One region of the Streptomyces sp. NPDC107454 genome, then DNA from elsewhere that is predicted to be linked to it. Evidence: predicted binding sites of a transcription regulator. Region 1 holds the regulator's gene; the other holds the start of a gene.
What was found. Region 1 encodes HrcA, which represses chaperone genes, less so after heat shock. Its sites were predicted from a motif close to TTNGCACTCNGNNNNNCNGAGTGCNAA; they were not measured.
Positions count from the first base shown of each region.

Region 2: groES (co-chaperone GroES) is a predicted target of HrcA. The motif match lies at 4,312-4,338, and genes of this name have one in related genera.

Region 1 covers NZ_JBVJPA010000001.1:392,644-398,711, forward strand. The annotation lists gene hemW (radical SAM family heme chaperone HemW) at 1-1,226, opposite strand, end outside; gene ACZ69M_RS01675 (DUF3097 domain-containing protein) at 1,344-2,147, opposite strand; gene ACZ69M_RS01680 (MBL fold metallo-hydrolase) at 2,179-2,979, opposite strand; gene hrcA (heat-inducible transcriptional repressor HrcA) at 3,206-4,228, shown strand; gene dnaJ (molecular chaperone DnaJ) at 4,229-5,365, shown strand; gene ACZ69M_RS01695 (nitronate monooxygenase) at 5,477-6,068, shown strand, end outside.
Region 2 covers NZ_JBVJPA010000006.1:320,480-326,547, reverse strand. The annotation lists gene ACZ69M_RS17230 (MOSC domain-containing protein) at 1-294, shown strand, start outside; gene ACZ69M_RS17225 (SDR family NAD(P)-dependent oxidoreductase) at 414-1,187, shown strand; gene ACZ69M_RS17220 (ester cyclase) at 1,272-1,979, shown strand; gene groL (chaperonin GroEL) at 2,101-3,729, opposite strand; gene groES (co-chaperone GroES) at 3,859-4,167, opposite strand; gene ACZ69M_RS17205 (polysaccharide deacetylase family protein) at 4,482-5,261, opposite strand; gene ACZ69M_RS17200 (polysaccharide deacetylase family protein) at 5,258-6,068, opposite strand, start outside.

The DNA of each region.
Region 1 (6,068 bases):
ACCAGGTCTCGTACGACCGCGTCCGCCAGCAACCGCCCCCGCAACGTAAGCACCGCCCGCCCCTCGCCGAACGGCCCGGATTCGAGCAACCCCTCCGACCGCGCGCGCCGCGCCGCGGCAAGCCCCTCCGCCCGTAGCAGCGACAACGGACACCCCTCCCGAAGCCGCAGCTCCAGCAGGATCCGCTCCACCCGCCGGTCCTCCTCCGAGAGCAGCTCACGCCCCGCCCCCGGAGACCGCCCCGCGGCCAACGCCCCCGCATACGCCCCGGGATGCTTCACGTTCCACCACCGCACCCCGCCCACATGGCTGTGGGCCCCGGGCCCGGCCCCCCACCAGTCGGCACCCCGCCAGTACAGCTCGTTGTGAAGGCACCGTCCGGCGGCGGAAGTGGCCCAGTTGGACACCTCGTACCAGTCGAACCCCGCCCCGGAGAGCACCTCGTCGGCGATCAGATACCGGTCGGCATGCACATCGTCGTCCGTCATCGGCACCTCGCCCCGCCGGATACGACGGGCGAGCTGCGTCCCCTCCTCGACGATCAGCGCGTACGCCGAGACATGGTCGGGCCCGGCACCGAGCGCGGCGTCGAGCGAGGCCCGCCAGTCGTCGTCGGACTCACCGGGCGTGCCGTAGATCAGGTCGAGGTTCACATGCTCGAACCCGACCGCTCGCGCCTCCGCGACACACGCCTCGGGCCGGCCGGGGGTGTGCGTACGGTCGAGCACCTTGAGGACGTGCTGCCGGGCACTTTGCATGCCGAAGGAGATCCGGTTGAACCCTCCGGTCCTGAGCGTCTCCAGATACCGCGGATCAACCGACTCCGGGTTCGCCTCCGTCGTGATCTCCGCGTCGTCCGCGAGCCCGAACTCGTCCCGGATCGCCCCCAGCATCCGTACGAGGTCGTCGGCGGCCAGCAACGTGGGCGTACCGCCGCCGACGAACACCGTACGAAGGGGGCGCGGGTCGTCGCCGAGGACCTTGCGGGCGAGCCGGACCTCGTCGATCAGCGTGTCCGCGTAGTTGTCGCGGGAGGCGAGCACGCCTCCGGTGCCCCGCAGCTCGGTCGCCGTGTAGGTGTTGAAGTCGCAGTAGCCGCAGCGGGTCGCGCAGTACGGCACGTGGAGGTAGAAACCGAGGGGTCGCTCGGCGGCTCCGGCCAGGGCGTGCGCGGGCAGCGCCCCGTCGTCGGGGACGGGCTCACCGTCGGGGAGTGCGGAAGGCATGCCTTCCATTGTCCCGTACCCGGCCGCGTACCCCTTTCCGGCCACTCACCTGCACTTTCTCTCTCCCTCGTCGGCGGAGCCCCAGGGATGGGGCGGCGGGGGCGAGGGAACGTGTTGTCAGTGCGGGGCTGTGACGAAGTCGATGAGTTCTTCCACTCGGCCCAGGAGTTCCGGCTGCAGGTCCTTGTAGGAGTGGACGCGGGACAGGATGTGCTGCCAGGCGGCGCCGGTGTTGTCGGGCCAGCCGAGGGCGCGGCAGACGCCGGTTTTCCAGTCCTGGCCGTGGGGGACCCGGGGCCAGGACCGGATGCCCACGGAGGACGGCTTCACGGCTTCCCAGATGTCGATGTAGGGGTGGCCGAGGACCAGGGCGTGATCGCTCGTGACCGATGCCGCGATGCGGGACTCCTTGCTGCCGGGCACCAGGTGGTCGACGAGGACGCCGAGGCGGGCGTCGGGGCCGGGTGAGAAGTCCGCCACGATCGCGGGCAGGTCGTCGACGCCCTCCAGGTACTCGACCACGACGCCCTCGATGCGCAGATCGTCGCCCCAGACCCGTTCGACCAGCTCGGCGTCGTGGCGGCCCTCCACGTAGATCCGGCCGGCACGGGCGACCCGGGCCCGCGCGCCGGGGACGGCCACCGAACCGGAGGCCGTGCGGGTGGGACGGGTGGTGGTGGAGGAGGGGCGGGTGAGAGTGACCACCTGGCCCTCCAGGAGGAAGCCGCGCGGTTCCAGGGGGAACACGCGGTGCTTGCCGAAGCGGTCCTCCAGCGTCACCGTGCCCGCCTCGCAGCGGATCACCGCACCGCAGAAACCGGTACCCGGCTCCTCGACCACCAGGCCCGGCTCCGCCGGAACCTCCGGCACGGGCTTGGGCTTCTTCCACGGCGGAGTCAGGTCCGGAGAGTACTGGCGCATTCGGATGACGATAGGAGAAGCCCGGCGGCGCTCAACGCGACACGCCGGAATCCGACACGCTGGAATCCGACACGTCGAGACCCGGCGTGGCGAGACCCGGCACGCCGTAACCCGGCACACCGAAACGCTCGGCCAGCGCGTCCCGCTGGGACCGTACGAACCCGGCGTCCACGACCGCTCCGTGCCCCGGCACGTACAGCGCGTCCTCCCCGCCGAGGTCGAGCAACCTGTCGAGGGCCCCGGGCCAGCGCGACGGTACGGCGTCGGGGCCCGCCTGGGGCTCGCCGGACTCCTCGACCAGGTCGCCGCAGAACACCACCGTCGGGTCGCCCGGCACCACGACCACGAGGTCGTGGGCGGTGTGGCCCTCGCCCGTCCGCACCAGCAGGACCTCGACGCCGCCGGCCAGCTCGAGCTGCCAGGTGCCCCACACGTAGTGCCGGGGACGCACCAGGGTGTCCGCCGCGTCCTCCGCCGCCCGCGCGTCCAGCCCGCCCCGTACCGCGTCCGCGAACAGCTCCTCGCGCCCGTGCTCGTACACCTCGGCCAGGCCGCCCGCGGCGAGGACCTCCGCGCCCGCGAACGCCGCCGCGCCCAGGACATGGTCGAAGTGGGGGTGGGTGAGCGCGAGGAAGGTCACACGGCAGCCGGCGAGCGCTTGCGCCTCCCCGCGCAACCGTGCGCCCTCCGCGAGGCTCGACCCCGAGTCGATGATCAGCGCCCCGCCCTCGCCCACGACCAGTCCGACCGTGCAGTCCCAGACCGGAAGCCGCCGCCGCCCCACCCGCGGTGTCAGCTGTTCCCACCCCGCCTCTTCCCAAGTCACCTTCATACGCCGACGCTAGCGGTGAGGGCGTGGACGGTACGACATCGCGGGCAGGGACGGTGTGACATCACGGGACACGTCGGTGTACGTCGGTGCACCTTGCACAAGATCGCGGGGCCGCCCTTGCCGGGGCCGTACCCACCGGCCGTACACTGGGCCGGGGAATGCTGGCACTCGCACGCGCTGAGTGCCAGGCGAGGCGCCGAGGGGCCGAGAACTGGAGGTGTGCGCGATGCTCAGTGAACGCAGGCTCGAAGTGCTGCGCGCCATCGTCCAGGACTATGTCGGCACCGACGAGCCCGTCGCGGTCGGTTCCAAGGCGCTGACCGAGCGGCACCGGCTGGGAGTGTCCCCGGCCACCGTCCGCAACGACATGGCGGCCCTGGAGGACGAGGGATACATCGCCCAGCCGCACACCAGCGCCGGGCGGATCCCCACCGACAAGGGCTACCGGCTCTTCGTCGACAAGCTCGCCGGCGTCAAGCCGATGACCGCGCCCGAGCGGCGGGCCATTCAGAACTTCCTGGACGGCGCGGTCGACCTGGACGACGTCGTCGGGCGGACGGTGCGGCTGCTCGCGCAGCTGACCCGGCAGGTCGCCGTCGTGCAGTATCCGTCGCTGACGAGATCGACCGTGCGGCACGTGGAGCTGCTCTCCCTCGCCCCTGCCCGTGTGATGCTCGTGCTGATCACGGACACCGGGCGGGTCGAGCAGCGCATGATCGACTGCCCGGCCCCGTTCGGAGAAACGTCTCTCGCGGATCTGCGGGCCCGGCTCAACAGCAGGGTCGCGGGCCGGCGCTTCGCGGACGTCCCGCAGCTCGTGCAGGACCTCCCGGACGCGTTCGAGGCGGAGGACCGAGGTACGGTCGCGACGGTGCTCTCCACTCTTCTGGAGACGCTCGTCGAGGAGACCGAGGAGCGGCTCATGATCGGCGGGACCGCCAATCTGACGCGTTTCGGACATGACTTCCCTCTCACCATCCGGCCGGTGCTCGAAGCGCTGGAGGAGCAGGTCGTGCTTCTCAAGTTGCTTGGTGAGGCCGGGGATTCGAGCATGACCGTGCGAATCGGTCACGAGAACGCGTATGAGGGACTCAACTCCACGTCCGTGGTCTCGGTCGGCTACGGTTCGGGCGGCGAGGCAGTAGCCAAACTCGGCGTGGTCGGCCCGACCCGCATGGATTACCCGGGAACGATGGGAGCGGTACGCGCAGTGGCACGGTACGTCGGACAGATCCTGGCGGAGTCGTAAGTGGCCACGGACTACTACGCCGTACTCGGCGTGCGCCGCGACGCGTCCCAGGACGAGATCAAGAAGGCCTTCCGGCGGCTCGCACGCGAGCTGCACCCGGACGTCAATCCCGATCCGAAGACGCAGGAGCGGTTCAAGGAGATCAACGCCGCGTACGAGGTGTTGTCGGACCCGCAGAAGAAGCAGGTCTACGACCTCGGCGGCGACCCGCTGTCCCAGTCGGGCGGCGGCGGTGCGGGCGGCTTCGGCGCCGGCGGGTTCGGGAACTTCTCGGACATCATGGACGCCTTCTTCGGTACGGCGTCGCAGCGCGGTCCGCGCTCGCGTACGCGGCGTGGCCAGGACGCCATGATCCGGCTCGAGATCGAGCTGGACGAGGCGGCCTTCGGCACGACGAAGGACATCCAGGTCGACACGGCCGTCGTCTGCGCCACCTGCAACGGTGAGGGCGCGGCGCCGGGTACCTCGGCCCAGACCTGTGACATGTGTCGCGGGCGGGGTGAGGTGTCCCAGGTCACGCGGTCCTTCCTCGGGCAGGTCATGACCTCCCGGCCGTGTCCGCAGTGTCAGGGCTTCGGGACCGTCGTCCCGACTCCCTGCCCCGAGTGCGCCGGTGACGGGCGGGTCCGGTCGCGTCGCACGCTGACCGTCAAGATCCCCGCCGGCGTCGACAACGGCACGCGGATCCAGCTCGCGGGCGAGGGCGAGGTCGGGCCTGGTGGCGGTCCCGCCGGTGACCTCTACGTCGAGATCCACGAGCTGCCGCACTCCACGTTCCAGCGGCGCGGGGACGATCTGCACTGCACGGTGACCATTCCGATGACCGCGGCCTCGCTCGGCACCAAGGTGCCGCTGGAGACCCTCGACGGTCTCGAGGAGGTCGACATCCGTCCGGGCACGCAGTCCGGGCAGTCGATTCCGCTGCACGGGCGGGGTGTCACACATCTGCGGGGCGGTGGCCGCGGTGACCTCATCGTGCACGTCGAGGTGACCACGCCCACGAAGCTCGATCCCGAGCAGGAGCGGTTGCTGCGGGAGCTGGCGCAGCTGCGGGGGGAGGAGCGGCCCACGGGGCAGTTCCAGCCCGGGCAGCAGGGCTTGTTCTCGCGTCTGAAGGACGCGTTCAACGGTCGCTGACGGGTGTTCCTGGGGGCTCCGCCCCCAGGCGCTCGAGCGACCGTCCCGGTGGCCTATGCCAGGCGGAAGGCCCGATTCGGACTTGTTCGGAGGACGTGACAACATGCCGTCATGTCCACCGCACTGACCGATCTCTTCCCCCATCCGATCGTGCAGGCCCCCATGGCGGGCGGCGTCTCCGTCCCGGATCTCGCGGCCGCCGTGTCCGAGGCCGGCGGGCTCGGGTTCCTTGCGGCCGGGTACAAGACCGCCGACGGCATGTACCAGGAGATCAAGCAGTTGCGCGGGCTCACGGGCTGCCCCTTCGGGGTCAATCTGTTCATGCCGCAGCCCGAGTACGCCGACCCCGCCGCGGTCGAGGTCTACGCCCACCAGCTCGCGGGCGAGTCCTCCTGGTACGAGACCGAACTCGGTGAACCGGACAGCGGCCGTGACGACGGCTACGACGCCAAGCTCGCCGTCCTCCTGGACAACCCGGTGCCGGTGGTCTCGTTCCACTTCGGCATCCCGAGCACCGACGTCCTGGACTCCCTGCGCCGCGCCGGCACCCTCACCGTGATCACCGCGACCACCGCCGAGGAGGCGCTCGCCGTCCAGCGGGCCGGCGCCGACGCGGTCATCGTGCAGGGCGTGGAGGCGGGCGGCCACCAGGGCACCCACCGCGACAACCCGGAGACGGACGGCACGGGTATCGGGCTGCTGT
Region 2 (6,068 bases), on a different contig from region 1:
CGCATCCCCTGCCGTACGTTCCAGGAGCACATCGGTGAGCGGCGCTGGGTGAAGCGGTTCACCCAGAAGGGGGCGCCCGGCGCCTATCTGCGGGTGATCGAGCCGGGCGAGATCCGGGCGGGCGACCCGATCGAGGTCGTGCACCGGCCCGGCCACGAGGTGACGGTCGCCCTCGCCTTCCGCGCCGAGACGACCGAACGGGCGCTGCTGCCAAGGGTGTTGGCCGCGGGCGACGCGCTGCACCCGGAGTTGCTGGAGATGGCGGAGAAGTACGTGGCACGGCACAGCGACTGACCGCTCGAAGCGGGGGCGCGGGACGGGGGCGTCCGGAGTGTGCGGGGGACTCGTGGAGCAAGCTCGGGCGTTGGGTGGCGGGGGCGCGGTGGGCCTGGTCAGGTCACTAGCCTTGGGCCATGACAACGGCTCTGATTACGGGATCGACCGCGGGCATCGGCGCCGCCTTCGCGCGGCGGCTGGCGGCTGACGGGCACAACCTCGTGCTGGTGGCGCGCGACACCAAGCGGCTGGGCGAGCAGGCGACCGAACTGCACGACCGGCACGGTATCGAGGCGGAGGTGCTGACCGCCGACCTGGCGACGGACGGGGGCATCGAGGCGGTGGCCGCCCGCCTCTCCGACCGCAAGAACCCGGTCGACCTGCTGATCAACAACGCGGGCTTCGGCAACAAGGGCCGCTATCTCGAGGTGTCGATGGCCGACGAGCTGACGATGCTCAAGGTGCACTGCGAGGCGGTGCTGCGGTTGACGTCGGCGGCGACCGAGGGCATGCGGGAGCGCGGCCGGGGCGGAGTCGTCAACGTCGCGTCGGTGGCCGCGTTCGTGCCGCGGGGTACGTACGGGGCGTCCAAGGCGTGGGTCGTGCAGTTCACGCAGGGCGCGGCGCGGGATCTGGCGGGCACCGGCGTACGGCTGATGGCGCTGGCCCCCGGCTTCGTCCGCACCGAGTTCCACCAGCGGGCCGGGATGGGCACGGACAACATCCCGAACTGGATGTGGCTGGATGCGGACAAGCTGGTCGCGGCGGCGCTCGCGGACCTGGCCCGCGGCAAGTCGCTGTCCGTCCCCGACCCCCGCTACAAGGCGCTGATGGGCCTGGTGAAGGTGGCGCCGCGAGGGCTGCTGGGCGGGGTCACGTCGAAGACGGGCCGGAAGTACGGCCCCCAGTAGGGGCCACCGCGCAGTGGGTGGTGTCGTCCCTCCGGTGGGAAACTGAGGGTGTTCAGCCGGACCCAGGGGGCCGGAGGCGACGCCATGACATTCGTACAGCTCATCGATTGCAGGACCAGCCGGTTCGACGAGATGAACCAGCTGATGGACACATGGGTCGAGAAGACCAGGGGCAAGCGGACCGCGACGCACAGTGTGATCGGCAAGGACCGCTCGGACGCGACCCACTTCATAGAGATCGTGGAGTTCCCCTCGTTCGAGGAGGCGATGCGGAACTCGAACCTCCCCGAGACCGACAGGGTCTTCCAGGAGATGGTGGCGCTCTGCGACGGGCTGCCGACGTTCACCGACCTGGACGTGGTGCGGGACGAGCAGTTGTTCGCGGCCAACATCCGCAGGTTCTTCGAGACGTTGGCCGGCCTGGGTGAACTGCCGCCGCTCAACGGTCTGATGGTGGAGAGCTACCACGACCACGATCCCGCCAACGAGCAGGACACCATCGGCCTCGACGCGATGCGGCGCGAGATCGAGATGTGGCGCGGCGGTTTCGACTTCACGTTCATCGTCGAGGACCAGCTCACCCAGGGCGACCGGGTCTGCACCCGGTGGGCCTGGAACGGCACCCACAAAGGCGACTTCATGGGGATCCCGGCGACCGGGAAGCAGGTCACCATGACCGGCACGACCGTCTTCCGCTGTCAGGAGGACGGGAAGATCGCCGAGGGCTGGTGGCAGTACGACCGGCTGGGGCTGTTGGCTCAGCTGGGGGCGCTGGACGCGCTGGAGCAGTAGTGCGGTGGCCGGTGGCGCGGTAGTCGGCCGTCGGCCGTCGAACAGTCGGTAGTCGGTAGTGCCGGGTACGGGAGAAGCCCCCGTTCCGTGTGGAACGGGGGCTTCTTCGGGAGTACGAGACTCAGTGGGAGTGCCCGTGGCCGTGGCCGTGACCGGCGTCGGCCTCCTCCTCGGCCGGCTTCTCGACGACCAGGGTCTCGGTCGTGAGGAGCAGGGAGGCGATGGAGGCGGCGTTCTCCAGGGCGGAGCGGGTGACCTTGACCGGGTCGATGACACCGGACTTGACCAGGTCGCCGTACTCGCCGGTGGCCGCGTTGAAGCCCTGGCCCTTGTCGAGCTCGGCGACCTTGGAGGTGATGACGTAACCCTCCAGGCCGGCGTTCTCGGCGATCCAGCGCAGCGGCTCGACGGCGGCGCGGCGGACGACCGCGACACCCGTGGCCTCGTCGCCGGTCTTGTCGAGGTTGCCCTCGAGGATCTTCACGGCGTGGACGAGCGCGGAGCCACCACCGGAGACGATGCCCTCCTCGACCGCGGCGCGGGTCGCGGAGATGGCGTCCTCCAGACGGTGCTTCTTCTCCTTGAGCTCGACCTCGGTGGCGGCGCCGACCTTGATCACGCACACGCCGCCGGCCAGCTTCGCGAGGCGCTCCTGGAGCTTCTCGCGGTCCCAGTCGGAGTCGGTGTTCTCGATTTCGGCCTTGATCTGGTTGACCCGGCCGACGACCTCCTCGGAGTTGCCGCCACCGTCGACGATGGTGGTGTCGTCCTTGGTGACGGTCACGCGGCGGGCGGTGCCCAGCACGTCCAGACCGACCTGGTCGAGCTTGAGGCCGACCTCCTCGGCGATGACCTGACCACCGGTGAGGGTGGCGATGTCGCCGAGCATGGCCTTGCGGCGGTCACCGAAGCCGGGAGCCTTCACGGCGACGGCGTTGAACGTGCCGCGGATCTTGTTCACGACCAGGGTCGACAGGGCCTCGCCCTCGACGTCCTCGGCGATGATCAGCAGCGGCCGGGAGGCGTTGGACTGGATGACCTTCTCCAGCAGCGGCAGCAGGTCCTGGATGGAGCTGATCTTGCCCTGGTGGATGAGGATGTACGGGTCGTCGAGGACGGCCTCCATACGCTCCTGGTCGGACACCATGTACGGCGACAGGTAGCCCTTGTCGAAGGCCATGCCCTCGGTGAAGTCGAGCTCCAGGCCGAAGGTGTTGGACTCCTCGACGGTGATGACACCGTCCTTGCCGACCTTGTCCATCGCCTCGGCGATGAGCTCGCCGACCTGCGGGTCCTGGGCGGACAGCGCGGCGACGGCGGCGATGTCGGACTTCTCGTCGATCGGGCGCGCGGTGGCGAGGAGCTCGTCCGAGACCGCCTTGACGGCCGCGTCGATGCCCTTCTTCAGCAGCGCCGGGGAGGCACCCGCGGCGACGTTCTTCAGGCCCTCGCGGACGAGCGCCTGGGCCAGCACGGTGGCGGTGGTCGTACCGTCACCCGCGATGTCGTTGGTCTTGGTCGCCACCTCCTTCACCAGCTGGGCGCCGAGGTTCTCGTACGGGTCGTCGAGCTCGACCTCGCGGGCGATGGTGACACCGTCGTTGGTGATGGTGGGTGCGCCGAACTTCTTGTCGATGACGACGTTGCGGCCCTTGGGGCCGATCGTCACCTTGACCGTGTCGGCAAGCTTGTTGACGCCGCGCTCGAGGGCGCGACGGGCGTCCTCGTCGAACTTCAGGATCTTCGCCATGGGAGCGATTCAGCCCTCTCGGAAAACTGGGGTGAACGAACCGCGCCCCCGACGCCCGGCTGGTTATGGTCGCGGGGGCCAGGGGCGCAGTTCACTGCAAAACTGGGTGGAACGGTGAAGCTCGGTGAACTACTTCTCGATGATCGCGAGCACGTCGCGAGCCGAGAGGACGAGGTACTCCTCGCCGTTGTACTTCACCTCGGTGCCGCCGTACTTGCTGTACAGCACGATGTCGCCGGTGCTGACGTCGAGCGGCAGGCGCTCGCCGTTCTCGAAGCGGCCCGGGCCCACGGCGAGGACGACGCCCTCCTGGGGCTTCTCCTTCGCGGTGTCCGGGATGACCAGGCCGGAAGCCGTGGTCTGCTCGGCGTCCAGCGGCTGGACCACAACACGGTCCTCGAGCGGCTTGATGGCAACCTTGGAGCTGGTGGTCGTCACGATCCGACCTCCCCCTTCGGAGATCTCACGGGGTTAACTGTCTGAGGTGGCGACCAGGTGGATCCGTCGTCGCGGGTGCCGGACCTGCCCGTCGCTATTGGCACTCTCCAGGGGGGAGTGCCAGGGCCGAGACTATGACCGCGATTAGCACTCGGTCAAGCGGAGTGCCAAAGCGTGCGGCGTGGCGCGGGGTTTTGGGCACCCGGCGTGCGTGTCGGCGCGCCCGGGGCCGGCCGCCCCCGGACCCCCGCCCGGGGCCTGAACGGCCTCGTCCTCGAACGCCGGACGGGCTGATGGACACCGGCCCGAGAGGTTCAGAGGTAGTTCTCCAGGCGCGCCGGTGTGAGGCCCTCCGCCTGGATGCGTCGCAGGAGTCTGACCGTCGCCTCCGTGAGGTTGGGCTCCTCGAAGCCGGAGAGGATGTCACCCCGTCGCAGGCGGCGGGCGTCGGGCTCCCGGCCGAGGACGACGGCCGCGACCCCGCAGTCGGCGGCGGCGCGCAGCGTGGTGGTGTCGTAGGTGCCGTAGGGCGGACGGAAGAGCCGGGGGCGGACGCCGAAGCGGGCCTTGAGCTTCTCCTGCTGGCCGCAGATCTCGGCCCGTTGCCCCGCGTACGGCAGTCCGCGCAGTGAGGCGTGGTGGAGGGTGTGGTTCTGCACGCTCGCGCCGACCGTCCGCAGCTGGGCGAAGTGCCCGTACCCCGGCCCGACGACACTGTCCGTGAGGAACATGCTGACGGGCAGCCGCAGTTCACGGACCATGTCGACGAACCGCGGATCGCGCTCGGCACCGTCGTCGTACGTCAGGAAGACCACCTTGTCGCGGGTGGGTACGCGGTCCACGACGGGGGCCAGCCCCGGCGCCGCGCCGCGGAGGGCGGGCCGGGCGGGCCGCCGCGGGGCGGCGGCGAGCGGGGTGGGCAGCCCCCAGTGCCGGTACGTCGACGGGGTCGGCCCGTTCGGCCGGGACCTGCGCACCTCCTGTGCGGCCTTCTTGCCCAGCCGTTCGATCGGGTCGACGGACTGGGCACAGCCGGTGCAGCCGGTCAGGAGCGCCGCGGTGAGCGCCCCCGCGACCAGCGCCCGCGTTCTCACAGGTAGTCCTCCAGCCGTGCCACCGCGTACCCCTTGTCGGTGACCAGCTTCAGGAAGCGGCGGATCATGTCGGGCATGGTGCCGTCCCAGTCCTCCCTGCCGCGGAAGTGGGTGAGGACGATGTCGCCGGGGTGCAGGTCGCGGTCCCAGTCGCGGTACTCCCAGTGGTCGACGAAGACCTCCTCGTCCCAGATGGGCGCGTACTTGATGCCGCAGGACTTGGCGGCACGCAGGGTGTCCCGGTTGTAGTTGCCGTAGGGCGGCCTGAAGACCTTCGGACGCTTGCCGAACTGCTTCTCCATGATGTCCTGCATGCCGCAGATCTCGTGCCGCTGCTCCTCGTACGACAGCCCCGGCAGGTAGGGGTGGGTGAGGGTGTGGTTGTTGAGGGTGACACCCCGGTCGCGCATCTTCCGGAAGTACCCGTAGTCGTCCTTGACCAGGTAGTTGCTCAGGAAGGCGGTGTAGGGGATCTTCAGGTCGCTCATCATCCTGAGGAACGCCGGGTCCTTCTCGGAGCCGTCGTCGATGGTGAGGAAGACGACCTTGTCCTTGGTGGGGACGGTCGTGAAGACCGGCGGCAGGCCGAGCTCTTCCTGATCGGTGACCTCGAAGCCGTCGCGGGGTCCGATGACCGGCTTCCTCGCCGGGGCCGGCGGTGCGGCGAGCGGGACCTTCGTGAGCCCCCAGTGCTTGGCCGCGACGGCCCGGGCGGCCTGCTGCGCGCGGAGTCTGGCGGCGTAGGAGTCGAGGGCGCGGGCCGGGGGCGCGTGCAGCGCCTGCTCGGGTCCCTCGACGGGACGGGCG